DNA from 3 places in the Streptomyces flavalbus genome. Region 3 is predicted to be linked to each of the others. Evidence: predicted binding sites of a transcription regulator. Region 3 holds the regulator's gene; each other region holds the start of a gene.

Region 1 (6,125 bases), 2.3 Mb from region 3:
CGGACCTGCCGGAACCCGGCCCCGCTCCACCGTTGTTGTGCGTGGGATGCGCGGGAATGTGATCGGATGGTCCCCGAGCCCCGGCACCGGGGCCGCCTCACGTCGCCTCACCGACACACGCGAAAGGACCAACCGTGGCCACCACGCGCTCCGCACACACCGTCTGGGAAGGCAACCTCCTTGAGGGCAACGGAGTCGTCACCTTCGACTCCTCCGGCGCCATCGACGCGCAGCCCGTCACCTGGGCGTCGCGCGCCCAGGACGCCAACGGCAAGACCAGCCCCGAGGAGCTGATCGCCGCCGCCCACGCGAGCTGCTTCTCCATGGCGTTCTCCAACATCCTCACCAAGGGCGGCAACCCGCCCACCAAGCTGGTCACCTCCGCCGACGTCACCTTCCAGCCGGGCGAGGGCATCACCGGCATCCACCTCACCGTCGAGGGCACGGTGCCCGGGATGGAGAGCGAGGCGTTCCTCGCCGCCGCCGAGGACGCCAAGGTCAACTGCCCGGTCAGCCAGGCCCTGAAGGCCGTACCGATCACGCTCTCCGCGAAGCTGGTCTGAGGTCCGCGCCGCCCCGCCCGGACCCGTGCCGGGCGGGGTCCGGCCGCACCCGGACCGCCCGCGACCCCCGGGAGGTGACCCGTGACCCCGCTCCGCCCCGCCGTCTCCGCGCACCGCGGCGGCGGTGAACGGTACGCCGCCGCCACCTGGCAGGCGTACGAGGACGCGGTCACCTCCGGCGCCGAGTACGTCGAGTTCGACGTCCGGCGCACCGCCGACGGCGTCCTCGTCGTCCACCACGACCCCCGGGTACGGCACACCGGCCCGCCGCTGTCCCAGCTCAGCCACGCCGAGCTGAACGCCCGTGCCGGGTACCCCGTCCCGGTCGTCGACGACGTGATGTCCCTGATCGCGGGGAGGCTGGTCGGCCACCTGGACCTGAAGGAGCCCGGCTACGAGCGCACGGTGATCGACCGGGCGGTGGCGCTGCTCGGCGTCGACGGCTTCGTGGCCACCTCCCTGGAGGACCGTTCCGTCGCCGCGATCACCCGGGCCTTCCCCGGGGTGCGCACCGCCCTGTCGCTGGGCCGGGACCGCGCGGAGATCGCCGCCTCCCGGCTGACCGCGACCCGGCTGAGCGAGCTGTTCCCGCTGCGCCGGGTGCGCGCCTGCGGTGCCCACGGGGTCGCCGTGCACCAGCGCCTGGCCCGCGCCAACGTGCTGCGCGAGGCCGCCCGGCACCGGCTGTTCACCCTGGTGTGGACCGTCAACGACGACACCGCCCTGCGCGCCTTCCTCGCCGACCCGCGCGTGGACGTCCTGGTCACCGACCGCCCCCGGCACGCCGTCGCGCTGCGGGGCGCACGCCCCCGACGGGGTACTCCGCTGTAGGGCGGGGGCGCGCGGGTGGCCCGTATGCGCCATTGACAAGAGGCCACTCAAGTTTTGTGCTGGAGGGAGTGGCGGACACTCCGGACACTCCGTGACGCGGAAGGGGACTGCGATGGGACGCGCGGTCGGTATCGATCTGGGGACCACCAACTCGGTGGTCGCCGTCCTGGAGGGCGGCGAGCCCACGGTCGTCGCCAACGCGGAGGGCGCGAGGACCACACCCTCGGTCGTGGCCTTCGCCAAGAACGGCGAGGTGCTGGTCGGCGAGGTCGCCAAGCGGCAGGCGGTGACCAACGTCGAGCGCACCGCCCGCTCCGTGAAACGGCACATGGGCGACGCCGACTGGCGCTTCCCGGACCAGGGCTCCGTGGACGGCACCCGCTTCCGGGCGCAGGAGCTGTCGGCGCGCGTTCTGCAGAAGCTCAAGCGGGACGCCGAGTCCTACCTCGGTGAGGACGTCACCGACGCGGTGATCACCGTCCCCGCCTACTTCGACGACGCCCAGCGGCAGGCCACCAAGGAGGCCGGGGAGATCGCGGGCCTGAAGGTGCTGCGGATCATCAACGAGCCGACCGCCGCCGCCCTCGCCTACGGCCTGGACCGCGGCGAGGAGCAGACCGTCCTCGTCTTCGACCTCGGCGGCGGCACCTTCGACGTCTCCCTGCTGGAGATCGGCGACGGCGTCATCGAGGTCAAGGCCACCAACGGCGACACCCACCTCGGCGGCGACGACTGGGACCAGCGGATCGTCGATCACCTGGTGAAGAAGTTCAAGGGGCAGTACGGCATCGACCTCGCGGGCGACAAGATGGCCGTGCAGCGGCTGCGGGAGGGCGCCGAGAAGGCCAAGATCGAGCTGTCCTCGTCCTCGGAGACGTCGATCAACCTGCCCTACATCACCGCCTCCGCCGAGGGCCCGCTGCACCTGGAGGAGAAGCTCACCCGCGCCCAGTTCCAGGAACTCACCGCCGATCTGCTCGACCGCTGCAAGACCCCCTTCCACCAGGCCGTCAAGGACGCCGGGATCAAGCTCGCCGCGATCGACCACGTCATCCTCGTCGGCGGCTCCACCCGGATGCCCGCGGTCACCGAACTCGTCCGCGAGCTGACCGGCAAGGACCCGCACAAGGGCGTCAACCCCGACGAGGTCGTGGCGGTCGGCGCCGCGCTCCAGGCCGGTGTCCTCCGCGGCGACGTGAAGGACGTCCTCCTCCTCGACGTCACCCCGCTGTCCCTCGGCATCGAGACCAAGGGCGGCATCATGACCAAGCTGATCGAGCGCAACACCACGATCCCGACCCGGCGTTCGGAGATCTTCACCACCGCCGCCGACAACCAGCCCTCCGTCGGCATCCAGGTCTACCAGGGCGAACGCGAGATCGCCGCGTACAACAAGAAGCTCGGCACCTTCGACCTCACCGGGCTGCCGCCCGCGCCGCGCGGCATCCCGCAGATCGAGGTCGCCTTCGACATCGACGCCAACGGGATCATGCACGTCTCCGCGAAGGACCTCGCCACCGGCCGCGAGCAGAAGATGACCGTCACCGGCGGCTCCGCCCTGCCCAAGGACGACATCGACCGCATGATGCGGGAGGCCGAGCAGTACGCCGAGGAGGACCGCAAGCGCAGGGAGGCCGCCGAGACCCGCAACCAGGCCGAGCAACTCGTCTACCAGACCGAGCGGTTCGTCACCGAGAACGGCGACCGCGTCCCCGCCGACACCCGCACCGAGGTCGAGTCCGCCGTCAGCGAACTCAAGGGCCTGCTGGAACGCCCCGCCGCCGAGAGCGACACCGCCGCCCTCCGCACGGCCGTCGAGAAACTCGCCACCGTCAGCCAGAAGATGGGCCAGGCGATGTACGCCCAGGCGGAACAGCCGACGCCGGGCTCCGCCCAGGAGCAGGCCCCGCAGGAGGAGGAGGGCGTGGTGGACGCCGAGATCGTCGATGAGGAGAGGGACCAAAGGGGCGGCGCCGCTTGAAGGCACGGCTGAGGCAGCCTACCTAGGGGCGCGGGGAACTGCGCGACCAGCCACGACGCACCCGCACACGACATACTCACCGAGGCTGCGGCACCGGATCCGTCAGATCCCCAGGATGCGCCGGAGGCAACGTCGCGCACACCGCCTCCAGCACACACGCGTACGGCGTCCCCAGCCCGGTGAGCCGCGCCCGGAGTTCCTCCAGCGCGTCCCGGTGCCCGGTCAGCGGCTCCGTGTTGCCCGTGCGCGCCGCGAACTCCAGCACCGCGGGCAGGAAGTCCGGCCGCTCCTCGCCGGTGAACTCCAGGCCGTGCGCCCGGTACAGGTCGCCCAGCCGCGCCGGGGCGGCCCCGCCCCGTCCGCGCCCCAGGTACAGCCCTTCGGCGCCGAACACGCGCGCGTAGTCCTCCGCCAGCTCACCCGGCGGGGTGACCGCGGCGTGGTCGGCGAACTCCCGCAGTTGCGGCGCGGCCTCCCGCAGCAGCGGCAGCCGGGTCAGCACGTCGTCGTCCGGATAGGTCAGACAGAGCGCCGCCGCCTGGTACAGCACCTCGAATCCCGGCATCAGGCTCGCCTCCCGCACGCTCGGCCGCCCCGTCCCTCAAGAACCTAGGCGCCGCCCCGCGGGGCCACCCGCCGACCGCACCCGTACGGGTCAGCCAGCCGCCTGGACCCGGCCTAGCAGGCCGCCCGGTACTTCCGGAGGATCTCCTTGGTGCGGGCCACCGACGCCGCGTGCGCCGACATGTGGTCCAGGACCTCCAGGTGCCCGGAGACCTCGGCGCGCGAGTCCAGGTAGAGCGCGCCGGTCAGGTACTCGGTGAAGACCATGTCGGGCAGCTCCGGCTGGGCGAACCGGAACAGGGAGAAGGGCGCGTACGTGCCCGGGTGCGGCCCGTGGTCGAACTCGGCGACCTGGAGGGTCACCAGATCGCTCTCGGTGGCCTCAAGCAGCCGGTCGAGCTGGTCGCGCATCACCTCGGGCTTGGTGCTCACCGGCCTGCGCAGCACCGTCTCGTCCATCACCACCCACAGGTGGGGCGGGTCCGGCCGCTTCCACAGCTCCTGCCGGGTCAGCCGCAGCCGCACGTGGCGCTCGATGGTCTCCGGTCCCGACTGCCCGACCGTCCCCGCCTCCAGCACGGCCCGCGCGTACCCCTCGGTCTGGAGCAGCCCCGGCACGAAGTGCGGCTCGTAGCTGCGGATCATCCGCGCCGCGCCCTCCAGGGACACGAACACGCTGAACCACTCCGGCAGCACGTCGTGGAACCGCTGCCACCAGCCCGGCTGGTTCGCCTCCTCCGCCAGCGCGACGAACGTGGCCACCTCCTCCGCGGGCACCCCGTACGTCGTCAGCAGCACCTGCACGTACGGGATCTTCAGCGCGACCTCGGCCGTCTCCATGCGCCGCACGGTCGCCGGGGCCACCCGGAGCACCTTCGCGGCCTCCTCACGGCTCAGCCGGGCCGCCTCCCGCAGCTCCTGGAGCCGCTTGCCGAGCACCACCTGACCGACCGTGGGCGCGGGTCGTCGTTCACTCACGCCACGCCTCCCCTACGCGCCGAAAGCATGGGGGCAGTGTGTCATGTTCCCGCGGCAGTCTCACGTGGCGGGAGGTGAGGCAATCACCACGGCCGGTGAGCAAAACCGCGCAATCCAGGAGTCGCTGACCGCGCGTCACCCATTACCTCGCAGGTAATGGACCCCGCCCGCGGCCCGCGGGATCGTGAGATCACCGGGTTCCGGGCTGGCGCACTCCAGCCCGGGAGCCGGTCCCCCCGCACCACTACGACCCCGACGGAGGGTGATCCGCCATGTCCGCAACCCACCTCGCCGCTCTCGCCCGCACCACCGAGCCGCAGCTCATGCTGCGCCGCTTCCTCACTCTGGACGCAGTGGTGACCGGGACGAACGGCGTCGCCTACCTCGTCGCCTCCGGCCCCCTCGGCCGCCTGTTCGACGTCAGCTCCAAGCTGCTGCTCGTCCTCGGTGTCTTCCTCGTGCTGTACGCCGCCGCGGTCGGCCTGCTCGCCGGGCGCCCCAGCCCGGCCGCGCTCGGCGTGCGGGCGGTCGTCGAGGCCAACCTGGCCTGGGCGGCGGTCAGCTTCCTCGCCCTCGGACTGTGGCTGTCGCCGAGCACGACGGGCGCCGTGTGGGTGGTCCTCCAGGCGCTCACCGTGGCCGGGTTCGCCGCCCTCCAGTGGGGCGCCCTCAGGGCGCGTCAGGGCAGCAGCTCCTGAAGGTGCCGCACCGTCGCCGGGTCGGCCGGGAGCAGCGTCTCGATGGCCAGCTCGGCGACGGTCACGTCCATCGGCGTGTTGAACGTGGAGATCGACGAGATGAACGACAGCGTCCGGCCGCCGTGCTCGATCAGCAGCGGCAGCGCGACGTACGGCACCGCCTCGTCCGCCGCCCCCTCGGGCACCGCCTCCTCGGGCACCGGGTAGGCGGCCACCTCCTCGTACAGCGCCCGCAGCGCCGCCGACCGGTGCAGCGCTATCTGCCGCTCCATCTGCGCCAGCAGGTGCCCGCGCCACTGGCGCAGGTTGCGGATGCGCGGCGCGAGGCCCTCCGGGTGCAGGGTGAGCCGCATCGCGTTCAGCGGCGGCCCGAGCAGCGCCGGGGGCACCTCGCCCAGCAGCGCGGTGATGCCCCGGTTGGCGGCCAGCACGTTGTACGTCGCGTCGACCACCAGCGCCGGATACGGCTCGTAGCCCTGTATCAGCCGCTCCACCCCGGCCCGCACCGCG
Region 2 (6,125 bases), 1.0 Mb from region 3:
GTCTCGTCGTCGCGGGCGGTGAGCATCAGCACCGGCACCGGGCGGGCGGCCTGCACGCGGCGGCAGACCTCCAGGCCGTCGAAGCCGGGCAGCATGATGTCGAGGATCAGCAGGTCGGGCTGCCAGGCCTCGGCCGTGTCGACGGCGGCCGGTCCGTCACCGGCGGTCTGTACGAGGAATCCCTCGGCGCGCAGGCGGGCCGCGATGGCGTCGACGATCGTCGCGTCGTCCTCGACCACCAGCACCCGGCGCTGCGCGCCCGGAGTGGTCGCCGCCGTGCCGTTGTGGGAGGTGTGTGTCTGCTCCATCGCCCGCCCCTGAGGTGTGCTTTCCGGAATCCGTGGGGTGATCCCATGACTGCGCTTGACGCTTGAATGATCCGCGTCAGGCAAGCAGGGTACGGGGAGTCACCACGCCTCGGCTATCCAGGTCGGACGCCGAGGTGAATGACGTCCGGAACGCCCCGGGCAACCGGGATCTCTTCGGTACGCACTTGTTGGAATCCGGCATTCCGCAAGGTTCCTTCAAATTCCGGGGAGGGCTTGGCCGACCACACGGCCAGGACGCCACCGGGCCTCAACACCCTTGCGCAGCTTGCCAGTCCGGCGGGTGAGTAGAGGCTGTCGTTGGCTTCCGTGACGGTCCAGTCGGGGCCGTTGTCGATGTCGAGGCAGAGGGCGTCGAACGTGGCGGATGTCTCATTGACGTAATCGATCAGATCGGCCCGCACGATCCGCGCGCGCGGGTCGGCGAGTGCCTCGCGCGAGAGGTCGGACAGTGGTCCGTCGAGGTGCCAGTCGATGATGGCGGGCTCGCGCTCCACCACCGTGATCCGGCCCCAGCGCGGGTTGCCCGTGGCATGTGCGAGTGAGAATCCGACGCCGAGTCCGCCGATGAGGACGTGGGGGAGCGGGCGTCCGTCCAGGGCGTCGAGGGCGGCGTCGACCAGCAGTCTCTCCGAGCGGCCGTCGGAGGTGTCCATCAGGAAGCAGCCGTTGGCGATGATCTGGAGCAGCTCGCCGTGCCGACGCAGCACCACCTCGCCGTAGGGGCCCTCGCGCCGGTCCAGGACTTCGGGGATGTCGTATGCGGTGGCCATGGGGCCATCCTGACACCGGTGTTCACCGGGCGGCGGGGGAATTACCGGCGGGGAACCGGCGTACGGCGTCCAGGCGGGCGCCTCTCAGGTGGCGCGGCCGGTGAACCTGGCGGAGGTCAGCGGCGCCTCCGTGCGCCAGCCCAGGTGCTCGTACAGCGCCCGCCCCGCCGGGGTCCCGGCGAGGACCGCGGTCCTGACGCCCCGGTCGGCGGCGGCGCGGTGCAGCGCGGTCATCACCTGACTGCCGAGTCCCCGGCGCCGGTGCGCGGGTGCCGTCTCTATCTGGTCGACGACGCCGGTCGCGCCGCTGACGGCGAGCTGGCCGCGCGCCGCGAGGGAGCCGTCCGGCGCGGCGAGCAGCACGCGCGTGACGCCCGCGCGGGTCCACACGCGCCGTCGGAAGCCCTCGGGGACGGCCGGGACGGCGGGGGCGTCGTCCGGTACCCGGTAGGTCATCAGGTAGCCCGGCTCGGGGTCGACCCACCAGCCCGCGCCCAGCCAGCCGCCCACGCGCGCGGGGTCGTCGAAGACCTTCAGCCAGACCCCGGCGCCGGTCACGGCGTCGGCCACCTCGCGGACGGTGCTCTCCTCGACGGCGTCACCGGTGGCGGCGAGGATGTGCCGGGTGACGTGCGTGGCCTGGCCGACGTCGATGGTCCAGCCCCAGGGCTCCGCCCGCGGCGGGGCGGCCCCGCGCGAGACGACCCAGCCGCCGACCCAGGTCCCCACGACGCTCTCCACACTGCCTCCGTAATGACTGCTAAGGCACACTGCCTATTACGTCGAGACCGTATGCGGGCCGGGCCCCGCCCACCAGGGGTGATCGCCCACAGCGAACGCCCGGAAGGTCGGGGAACATTCAAGGACCCCCGAGCATTGAGTCGGCATAGCTCAACTTGACTGCCGAAGGGGAGATCATGGCTGCTGAGTCCACGGCGTTCACACCGCTCACCCTGCCCGTGCTGCCGCTCGACGACGAGGTCGTGCTGCCCGGGATGGTGGTCCCGCTGGACCTGAGCGACTCCGAGGTGCGGGCCGCGGTGGAGGCCGCGCAGGCCGCCGCCCGGACGGAACCCGGAAAGCCCAGGGTGCTGCTGGTGCCACGCATCGACGGGACATACGCGCGCATCGGCGTGCTCGGCACCGTGGAGCAGGTCGGCCGACTGGCCGACGGTGACCCCGGCGCCCTCATCCGCGGGCGCGGCCGGGTGCGCATCGGGGCCGGGACCACCGGACCCGGCGCGGCGCTGTGGGTCGAGGGCACCCGGATCGACGAGGAGACGCCCGAACCGCTGCCCGGCCAGGTCGCCGAACTGGTGAAGGAGTACAAGGCGCTCGCCACCGCCTGGCTGAAGAAGCGCGGCGCCTGGCAGGTCGTGGACCGCGTCCAGGCCATCGACGGCGTCTCCGCGCTCGCGGACAACTCCGGTTACTCACCGTTCCTGACCACCGAACAGAAGGTGGAGCTGCTGGAGACCACCGACCCGGTGGCCCGCCTCCGCCTCGCCACCCAGCAACTGCGCGACCACCTCGCCGAGCAGGACGTCGCGGAGACCATCGCCAAGGACGTTCAGGAAGGCGTCGACAAGCAGCAGCGGGAGTTCCTGCTGCGTCGCCAGTTGGAGGCCGTACGCAAGGAACTGCGCGAGCTGAACGGCGAGAAGGACGGCGAGGAGTCCGACGACTACCGCGCCCGCGTGGAGGCCGCCGACCTGCCCGAGAAGGTCCGTGAGGCCGCGCTCAAGGAGGTCGACAAGCTGGAGCGGTCCTCCGACCAGTCCCCGGAGGGCGGCTGGATCCGCACCTGGCTGGACACGGTCCTGGAGATGCCGTGGAACGAGCGCACCCAGGACGAGTACGACATCCAGGGCGCCCGGGGCGTGCTCGACGCCGAGCACTCCGGACTCGACGACGTGAAGGAGCGGATCACCGAGTACCTGGCGGTGCGCAAGCGGCGCGCCGACCGGGGCCTGGGGATCGTGGGCGGGCGGCGCGGCGGTGCCGTGCTCGCGCTCGTCGGCCCGCCCGGCGTCGGCAAGACCAGCCTGGGGGAGTCCGTGGCGCACGCCATGGGCCGCAAGTTCGTCCGCGTCGCCCTCGGCGGCGTCCGCGACGAGGCCGAGATCCGCGGCCACCGCCGTACGTACGTCGGCGCGCTGCCCGGCCGGATCGTGCGGGCCATCAAGGAGGCCGGGTCGATGAACCCGGTGGTGCTGCTGGACGAGATCGACAAGGTCGGCTCCGACTTCCGCGGCGACCCCGCGGCGGCGCTCCTCGAGGTCCTGGACCCGGCGCAGAACCACACCTTCCGCGACCACTACCTGGAGGTCGAACTCGACCTGTCCGACGTGGTCTTCCTCGCCACCGCCAACGTCCTGGAGGCCATCCCCGAGGCGCTGCTGGACCGGATGGAGCTGGTCCGCCTCGACGGCTACACCGAGGACGAGAAGGTCGTCATCGCCCGCGACCACCTGCTGCCGAGGCAGTTGGAGCGCGCCGGGCTCGACGACGACGAGGTGACCATCGACGAGGGCGCGCTGCGCAAGCTCGCGGGCGAGTACACCCGTGAGGCGGGCGTGCGCACCCTGGAGCGGTCCATCGCGCGGCTGCTGCGCAAGGTCGCGGCCCAGCACGAACTGGGCGAGCGGAAGCTGCCGTTCACCGTCACCCCCGACGACCTGCGGGGCCTGATCGGACGGCCGCACCACGTGCCCGAGTCCGCGCAGGACCCGGCGGAGCGGCGCACGGCGGTGCCGGGCGTGGCGACCGGCCTCGCGGTGACCGGCGCGGGCGGTGACGTGCTCTTCGTGGAGGCGTCCCTGGCCGACCCGGAGACGGGCGCGGCGGGGCTGACCCTGACCGGTCAGCTCGGTGACGTGATGAAGGAGTCGGCGCAGATCGCGCTGAGCTTCCTGCGCTCGCACGGCGCCGAACTGGAGCTGCCGGTCGCGGACCTGAAGGACCGGGGCGTGCACATCCACTTCCCGGCGGGCGCGGTGCCGAAGGACGGCCCGAGCGCGGGCATCACGATGACCACGGCGCTGGCGTCGCTGCTGTCGGGGCGGCTGGTCCGCACGGACGTGGCGATGACCGGCGAGGTCTCGCTGACCGGCCGGGTGCTGCCGATCGGCGGGGTGAAGCAGAAGCTGCTCGCCGCCCACCGCGCCGGGGTGACCACCGTCATCATCCCCAAGCGCAACGAACCCGACCTGGACGACGTCCCGGCGGAGGTGCTGGACAAGCTCGACGTGCACGCCGTCACCGACGTCCGCCAGGTCCTGGAGCTGGCGCTGACGCCCGCCACCAGCGGGGCGGCGCAGAGGATTCCGGCCGCGGCGTGACGGACGCGGCCGGATGAGGAGGAGGCCCGGGTTCTCGTGAGGGAGGCCCGGGCCTCCGCCGTGCGGTTCCTAGCCGAGGGCGAGGGCCTGGACGCGGTCCAGGGCGCCGTTGAAGCGGTTGTGGTCACCGACCGTCGGGCCGGTCGAGGTGTACTGCCACATCGTGTAGTACGACCAGCCCGCCGGGAGCGTCCCGACGGTGGTGGCGTACCGGGCGATCCACAGCGGGTTGTAGGCCGCGAAGCCGCCGTAGTTGCCGGTGCACTGGGTCCACCAGCTCGTCGCCGTGTAGATGACGGCGTCCCGGCCGGTGCGGGCCTTGTAGGTGTTCAGGAAGTCCTGGATCCAGGAGACCATCCCGCTCTGGGTCTTGCCGTAGCAGGTGGCGCCGTACGGGTTCCACTCGATGTCGAGGGCGCCGGGCAGGGTCTTGCCGTCGCGGGACCAGCCGCCGCCGTGGTCGACGAAGTAGTTGGCCTGGGTGGCGCCGCTGGTGGTGTCCGGGGTGGCGAAGTGGTACGCGCCGCGGATCATGCCGACGTTGTACGAGCCGTTGTACTGCTGGGCGAAGTAGGGGTTCGTGTAGTACGTCCCCTCGGTCGCCTTGGCGTAGGCCCAGCGGACGCCGCTGTTCCACAGGGTCGTCCAGGCGACGTTGCCCTGGTGGCTGCTGACGTCGACGCCCTCGGTCTGGGTGGCGTCGCCGGGGGTGGGGGTGCCGTGCTGGCCGTCGTTCGGGACGACGCCCATGCCCATGTGGGCGGAGCCGCGGGGCGGGACGTCCGCGGCGGCGGCGGGGGTGGTAAGGGTGAGGGAGAGGGCGGCGAGCAGGATCCCGGCGAGCGTGAGGCGGCGGGACCGGGTGGTTCCGGGTCTGTGCACGAACATGGCGTGCCTCTCTGGACTCGGTGGTGCTCGGTGGGGGGAACGGGGAAGGCCGTGGGGGGTGGGGGGGGGTGCGCCGGTGGCGTGGGCGGTGTGGCGTGCTCATGCCACCACCCGTTCACTCGTCGACGCTACGCACGTAGATGACACGGAAGGAAGGGTTCCGAAAGCTGCCGTTGGTCTAAGCCTGCGAAATACTGACGGAGCTGGGGTGATGGCCGCCCAGGGCGGAAACTTTCAGGAACGGGAAACCGGGCAGGGGTGCTGACGTGCACGAGGACGGAAACGGCGAGGGACACCGGGGCGCGCCCGGTGCGTCGGCGCTGGGCGCGGACCAGGAGTTCCTGGCGCTGGAGCGCGAGCTGACGGTGTTCCTGCGCCGGGCCCGCGCCAACCAGGGCGAGATGGCCCGCGAGGTCCACCCGGAGCTGGAGTCCGCCGCGTACGGACTGCTCGTACGGCTCGACGAGTGCGGACGCCAGCGGGCCACCGAACTCGCCGCCTACATCGGCGTCGGCAAGGCCACCATGTCCCGCCAACTGCGCGCCCTGGAGGGCCTCGGCCTGGTCGCCAGGGAACCCGACCCGGCGGACGGCCGCGCCTGGCTCGTCCACCTCACCGAGGAGGGCCGCACCCGCGTCCAGCGCGTCCGCGAGGCCCGCCGCGCCCGGTACGTCGACAAGCTCGCCGACTGGGACCGCGCCGAGGTCGCCGAACTGGCCCGGCTGCTCCACCAGCTCAACCGCGGCATGGAGAAGTGACCCGCCGCCCGGGAGCGCCCCTCACAGCTCCGCGAACAC
Region 3 (6,125 bases):
AGATGGCCCTCCAGCGCCTCCGCGAGGCCGCCGAGAAGGCCAAGATCGAGCTGTCCTCGTCCACCGAGACCTCGATCAACCTGCCCTACATCACCGCCTCCGCCGAGGGCCCCCTGCACCTCGACGAGAAGCTCACCCGCGCCCAGTTCCAGCAGCTCACCGCGGACCTCCTGGAGCGCTGCAAGACGCCGTTCCACAACGTCATCAAGGACGCCGGCATCGCCCTCGGCGAGATCGACCACGTCGTCCTGGTGGGTGGCTCGACCCGTATGCCCGCCGTCGCCGAACTGGTCAAGGAGCTGACCGGCGGCAAGGAGGCCAACAAGGGCGTCAACCCGGACGAGGTCGTCGCGATCGGCGCCTCGCTCCAGGCCGGTGTCCTCAAGGGCGAGGTCAAGGACGTCCTGCTGCTCGACGTCACCCCGCTGTCCCTCGGCATCGAGACCAAGGGCGGCATCATGACCAAGCTGATCGAGCGCAACACCACGATCCCGACCAAGCGCTCCGAGATCTTCACCACGGCCGAGGACAACCAGCCGTCCGTGCAGATCCAGGTCTACCAGGGCGAGCGCGAGATCGCGGCGTACAACAAGAAGCTCGGGATGTTCGAGCTGACCGGTCTGCCCCCGGCGCCCCGCGGCGTCCCGCAGATCGAGGTCTCCTTCGACATCGACGCCAACGGCATCATGCACGTGACCGCGAAGGACCTGGGCACGGGCAAGGAGCAGAAGATGACCGTCACCGGCGGCTCCTCGCTGCCGAAGGACGAGGTCGACCGGATGCGCCAGGAGGCCGAGAAGTACGCCGAGGAGGACCACGCCCGCCGCGAGGCCGCCGAGGCCCGCAACCAGGGCGAGCAGCTCGTCTACCAGACCGAGAAGTTCCTCAAGGACAACGAGGACAAGGTCCCCGGCGAGATCAAGTCCGAGGTCGAGGCCGCCGTCGGCGAGCTGAAGGAGAAGCTCAAGGGCGAGGACACCGCGGAGATCCGCACGGCCACGGAGAAGGTCGCCGCCGTCTCCCAGAAGCTCGGCCAGGCCATGTACGCCGACGCGAACGCCGCGCAGGCGGCGGGCGGCCCCGAGGGCGCGACCGCCGGTGGCGCCAAGGCCGACGACGACGTGGTGGACGCCGAGATCGTCGACGACGAGCGGAAGGACGGTGCCGCGTGACGGAGGAGACCCCGGGCTTCGAGGAAAAGCCCGACGTCCCCTCCGGCGCCGCCCCTGACGACGCCGAGCCGAAGGCCGCCTCCGAGGAGGGGGCGGCCCCGGCCGGGGACGCCACCAGCACAGACCCCGGTCTGCTGGCCCAGTTGGACCAGGTGCGCACCGCGCTCGGTGAGCGCACCGCGGACCTCCAGCGGCTCCAGGCCGAGTACCAGAACTACCGCCGCCGCGTGGAGCGCGACCGCATCGCGGTCAAGGAGATCGCCGTCGCGAACCTCCTGACCGAGCTGCTGCCCGTGCTCGACGACATCGGCCGCGCCCGGGAACACGGCGAACTCGTCGGCGGCTTCAAGTCCGTTGCGGAGTCGCTGGAGACCGTGGCCGCGAAGATGGGCCTCCAGCAGTTCGGCAAGGAGGGCGAGCCCTTCGACCCGACGGTCCACGAGGCGCTGATGCACAGCTACGCGCCGGACGTCACCGAGACGACGTGCGTGGCGATTCTCCAGCCCGGGTATCGCATCGGCGAGCGCACCATCCGCCCCGCGCGGGTGGCCGTGGCCGAGCCGCAGCCCGGCGCGCAGACCGTCAAGGGCGAGGAGTCCCCTGAAGGCGACGACAAGGAGAGCGGTGGCCCGGACGAGGGCTGAGCTTGACCGGATGACGAGGAAGGAGGGACGTCGGGGATGAGCACCAAGGACTTCATCGAGAAGGACTACTACAAGGTCCTCGGCGTCCCCAAGGACGCCACCGAGGCCGAGATCAAGAAGGCGTACCGGAAGCTCGCCCGCGAGTTCCACCCGGACGCCAACAAGGGCAACGCCAAGGCCGAGGAGCGGTTCAAGGAGATCTCCGAGGCGAACGACGTCCTCGGGGACCCCAAGAAGCGCAAGGAGTACGACGAGGCGCGCGCCCTGTTCGGCAACGGCGGCTTCCGCCCGGGGCCGGGCGCGGGTGGCGGATCGTTCAACTTCGACCTCGGTGACCTCTTCGGGGGCGGCGCGCAGCAGAGCGGCGGCGGCTTCGGCGGCGGCATCGGTGACGTCTTCGGGGGCCTGTTCAACCGGGGTGGCGCGGGCACCGGCACGCGCACCCAGCCGCGCCGCGGCCAGGACATCGAGTCCGAGGTCACGCTGAGCTTCAACGAGGCGATCGAGGGCGCGACGGTCCCGCTGCGGATGTCGTCGCAGTCCCCGTGCAAGGCGTGCTCCGGCACCGGCGACAAGAACGGCACGCCGCGCGTGTGCCCGACCTGCGTCGGCACCGGGCAGGTCGCGCGCGGCTCGGGCGGCGGCTTCTCGCTGACCGACCCGTGCCCGGACTGCAAGGGGCGCGGGCTGATCGCGGAGGACGCCTGCGAGGTCTGCAAGGGCTCCGGGCGCGCCAAGTCCTCGCGGACGATGCAGGTGCGCATCCCGGCCGGGGTGAGCGACGGGCAGCGGATCCGGCTGCGCGGCAAGGGCGCGCCCGGTGAGCGGGGCGGCCCGGCGGGCGACCTGTACGTGGTCGTGCACGTCAAGGACCACCCCGTCTTCGGGCGCAAGGACGACAACCTCACCGTCACCGTCCCCGTGACCTTCGCGGAGGCGGCGCTCGGCGGGGAGGTGCGGGTGCCCACGCTGGGCGGGCCCGCCGTCACCCTGAAGCTGCCGCCCGGCACGCCCAACGGCCGCACCATGCGGGCGCGGGGCAAGGGCGCGGTCCGCAAGGACGGCACCCGCGGGGACCTGCTGGTCACCGTGGAGGTGAGTGTGCCGAAGGACGTCACGGGGAAGGCTCGTGACGCGCTGGAGGCGTATCGCGAGGCGACCGCGGGTGAGGATCCGCGGGCGGAGCTGTTCCAGGCGGCGAAGGGAGCTTGACGAAGATGGACGGCCGTCGACGCAACCCGTATGAACTGACCGAGGAGACCCCGGTCTACGTCATCTCGGTGGCGGCCCAGCTCTCCGGACTGCACCCGCAGACGCTGCGCCAGTACGACCGCCTGGGCCTGGTCTCCCCCGACCGCACCGCGGGCCGGGGGCGCCGGTACTCCGCCCGGGACATCGAGCTGCTCCGCCAGGTGCAGCAGCTCTCGCAGGACGAGGGCATCAACCTCGCGGGCATCAAGCGCATCATCGAACTGGAGAACCAGGTCGCCGCGCTCCAGTCCCGCGTGGCGGAGCTGCAGTCGGCCCTGGACGGCGCGGCGGCCACCATGCGCCAACGCGAGGCGGCCGTCCACGCGTCCTACCGCCGCGACCTGGTCCCGTACCAGGAGGTCCAGCAGACGAGCGCGCTGGTGGTGTGGCGGCCGAAGCGGCAGCAGCAGTCGGACTGACGCGCACGACACGTGAGAGGGGTCCCGCGGACGCGGGACCCCATCGTCGCGTTCAGGGGCCCGTGACCGCCCAGTCGCCCGCGGGGGCCGACTCGTTGCCGTCGGCGTCCACCGCCGTCACCCAGTAGTAGGACGTGGTGCCGCGCGGGACGCCGGTGTCGAAGTAGAGGTAGGAGCCGGGGCCGACCTCGGCGATCCGCTCGTAGCGTTCGGTGGCCGGGTCGTAGCGGTACAACCGGTAGCCGCCCGTGGCGTCCACCTCGGTGCCGTCCCACGCCAGCCGATTGCCCTCGTCGCCCGCCGCTGGCCAGACGATGAGCGACAGCGGGGAGGTCACTGGGGACCCCACCTTCGGCACCGTGTCCAGCTCCGTCGCCGCCACGATCTGGGCGGAACGCGTCCAGTCGTACGAGGAGTTCCAACTGGTGTCGACGGCGTCGACGTAGAAGCAGCGCTCCTCGCCGTCCGGGCGGCTGACGACGTGCGCGTAGGAGGTGGTGTCGGCCGACAGCCACTCCAGCTCCCACGCGTCGCAGTACCGCTTGCCCCCGATGGTGACCACCTCGCCGCCGTAGACGACGTAACGGTGGAGGTCGGGGGTCGGGTTGGCCTCCCAGTTCAGTTCGAAGCCGTAGCCGGTCGGGGTGACGGTCAGCCCGGTGACGGCGGACGGCGGGGAGTCGTTGTGGCGGCGGGCGATGACCCACGGGGACTTGTCGGACTCGTTGCCCGCCGCGTCGACGGCGCTGAGGCGGTAGTAGTACGTGGTCTCGGTCGCGGCGGAGGTGTCCCGGTAGGAGAGCAGCGACGTGCTGGCGATCCGGGTGTAGGTGCCGTCCTTGCTCGATGACCGGTACACCCGGTACGACGCCGCCTCGTCGACCTGCTTCCAGCCGAGGCGCAGCCCACCCAGTTCCGTCGCGTCGGTGACTTCCGGGGGCCGTGGGACATCGGGCGGTATGCGGTCGACGCTCGTCACATCCTGGTCGGCGCTGCCACGGGACACGTTGCCCGCCCGGTCGTAGGCGCGCACCTCGTAGGAGAAGACCTCGCCGCTGTACGGCAGGCCGGTGTCCGTGTACGACGTCGAGGTGGTCGTCGCCACTGGGACAGCGAAGTCGTCGCCCTTCACCCGCCGGTACACGCGGTACCCCGCGAGGTCCATCTCCTTGTTCTTCGCCCAGGTGAGGCGGGCCTTGCCCGTGGCCGGGTCGTAGGTCGCCGCCGTGCCGGTCGGCGCGAGGGGTCTGACCGTGTCGACCGACGCCGACGTGCGGGGGGCGTAGGAGAACCTGACGTTGGCCGTGCCGGTCCAGTTGACGAAGTCGACGCGCAGGGTGTGCTTGCCGGGCGGGATGGTGAGGTTGACCTGCGTACGGGCCGTCGTGGAGACGTTCTTCCAGAGGTTCACCTTGCGCACGCCGTCGAGGTAGACGCGGACGCCGTCCTGCGCGGCGGCGCCGAAGGCGAAGGGGCCGCCGGAGCCGAAGTCGCGGGTGACGGTCCAGCGGACGCCGAAGTCGTTCCTCGGCAGGCCGGTGGCGGGCGCGCCGGTGCCCCAGTTCTGGTCGATGGTGCCGTCGCAGTCCGTCTTCTTCGGAGTGCCGGAGAACGACGTGTTCGCGTAGAACTGCCGCTTGAACACGGGGGAGGCGCAGCTCGTCGCGGCGCTGGCGGGCGCCGTCACGGCGGTGAGCAGGCCGCCCGCGGTGGCGAGCACGACCGCGGTGGACAGACCGGCGGTCGTGCTGCGTCTGGCTGGGATCATTCGGTCCTCTGATCGAGAAGCGTCGGAGAGACGTCGGGGAAGCGACGGGAAGCGCGGAAGGGCAGCCCGTCGCGCACACCCCGACTGGTGAGGAATGGGATTGGTTGTACGGATCTTGGTCCTCACGTGAAATCGCTTGCGGTGAAGGTCCGGTGAGGCCGCTGCGCAGGCGATTCCGCTCCGTCTCCACAGCCAAAACGGAACGTGATGTTGTCATCTCGTTAAGTGATTCAGCTTGACGCTGGGTGCCGTCGACGCGTTGGCTTTTCAGACACCTGGGTAGCAAGGCTGCGCCCACGTCCGGAAGACATCAGAAGTGAGCACCCGTATGCGTCGTATCGCCATATCCGTCGCTTTGTCCTCGTTGACTCTCTCGCTCGCCGGATGCGGTGTGCTGGGCGCGGCGGAGGACGGCGCCGACGCCTCTCCGACCAAGGGTGACGACATCACGGTGGGGCTGCTGCTGCCCGAGACGGCGAACTCCCGCTACGAGAAGTTCGACTACCCGATCATCAAGGAGCGCATCGCCTCCCTCACCAGCAAGCGCGGCAAGGTCGAGTACGCCAACGCCGAGGCGAACGCGGACAAGCAGGTCGCGCAGATGGAGCGGATGATCGACGACGCGGTGGACGTCATCCTGCTCGACGCCGTCGACTCGCACGGCATCGCGGACACCGTGCAGAAGGCGAAGGACGCCGGTATCCCCGTCATCGCCTACGACCGGCTCGCCGAGGGCCCGATCGACGCGTACATCTCCTTCGACAACGCCCTCGTGGGCGAGGTGCAGGGGCGTTCCCTCATCGAGGCGCTGGGCTCCGACATCGACACGTCCGACAAGGTCGTGATGATGAACGGCTCGCCCACCGACCCC

What was found. The regulator HspR, encoded in region 3, represses chaperone genes until heat shock. The targets are predictions, from matches to a motif close to TTGAGNNNNNNNNNCTCAA.
Region 1: the regulator HspR is predicted to act here: its motif matches at 1,427-1,445, upstream of dnaK (molecular chaperone DnaK).
Region 2: the regulator HspR is predicted to act here: its motif matches at 1,976-1,994, upstream of lon (endopeptidase La).

What each region holds. Positions count from the first base shown of each region.
Region 1 is NZ_JBHTEB010000001.1:6,651,342-6,657,466, forward strand. It holds gene ACFQZ6_RS29735 (OsmC family protein) at 135-563, shown strand; gene ACFQZ6_RS29740 (glycerophosphodiester phosphodiesterase family protein) at 645-1,394, shown strand; gene dnaK (molecular chaperone DnaK) at 1,507-3,375, shown strand; gene ACFQZ6_RS29750 (nitrate reductase molybdenum cofactor assembly chaperone) at 3,452-3,940, opposite strand; gene ACFQZ6_RS29755 (helix-turn-helix domain-containing protein) at 4,054-4,917, opposite strand; gene ACFQZ6_RS29760 (hypothetical protein) at 5,190-5,615, shown strand; gene ACFQZ6_RS29765 (helix-turn-helix domain-containing protein) at 5,597-6,125, opposite strand, start outside.
Region 2 is NZ_JBHTEB010000001.1:5,353,715-5,359,839, forward strand. It holds gene ACFQZ6_RS24180 (response regulator transcription factor) at 1-308, opposite strand, end outside; gene ACFQZ6_RS24185 (spermidine synthase) at 422-1,099, opposite strand; gene ACFQZ6_RS24190 (GNAT family N-acetyltransferase) at 1,184-1,840, opposite strand; gene lon (endopeptidase La) at 2,017-4,440, shown strand; gene ACFQZ6_RS24200 (lysozyme) at 4,510-5,328, opposite strand; gene ACFQZ6_RS24205 (MarR family winged helix-turn-helix transcriptional regulator) at 5,595-6,086, shown strand; gene ACFQZ6_RS24210 (protein phosphatase 2C domain-containing protein) at 6,108-6,125, opposite strand, start outside.
Region 3 is NZ_JBHTEB010000001.1:4,303,837-4,309,961, forward strand. It holds gene dnaK (molecular chaperone DnaK) at 1-1,172, shown strand, start outside; gene grpE (nucleotide exchange factor GrpE) at 1,169-1,816, shown strand; gene dnaJ (molecular chaperone DnaJ) at 1,853-3,028, shown strand; gene ACFQZ6_RS19380 (heat shock protein transcriptional repressor HspR) at 3,034-3,486, shown strand; gene ACFQZ6_RS19385 (fibronectin type III domain-containing protein) at 3,539-5,254, opposite strand; gene ACFQZ6_RS19390 (sugar ABC transporter substrate-binding protein) at 5,583-6,125, shown strand, end outside.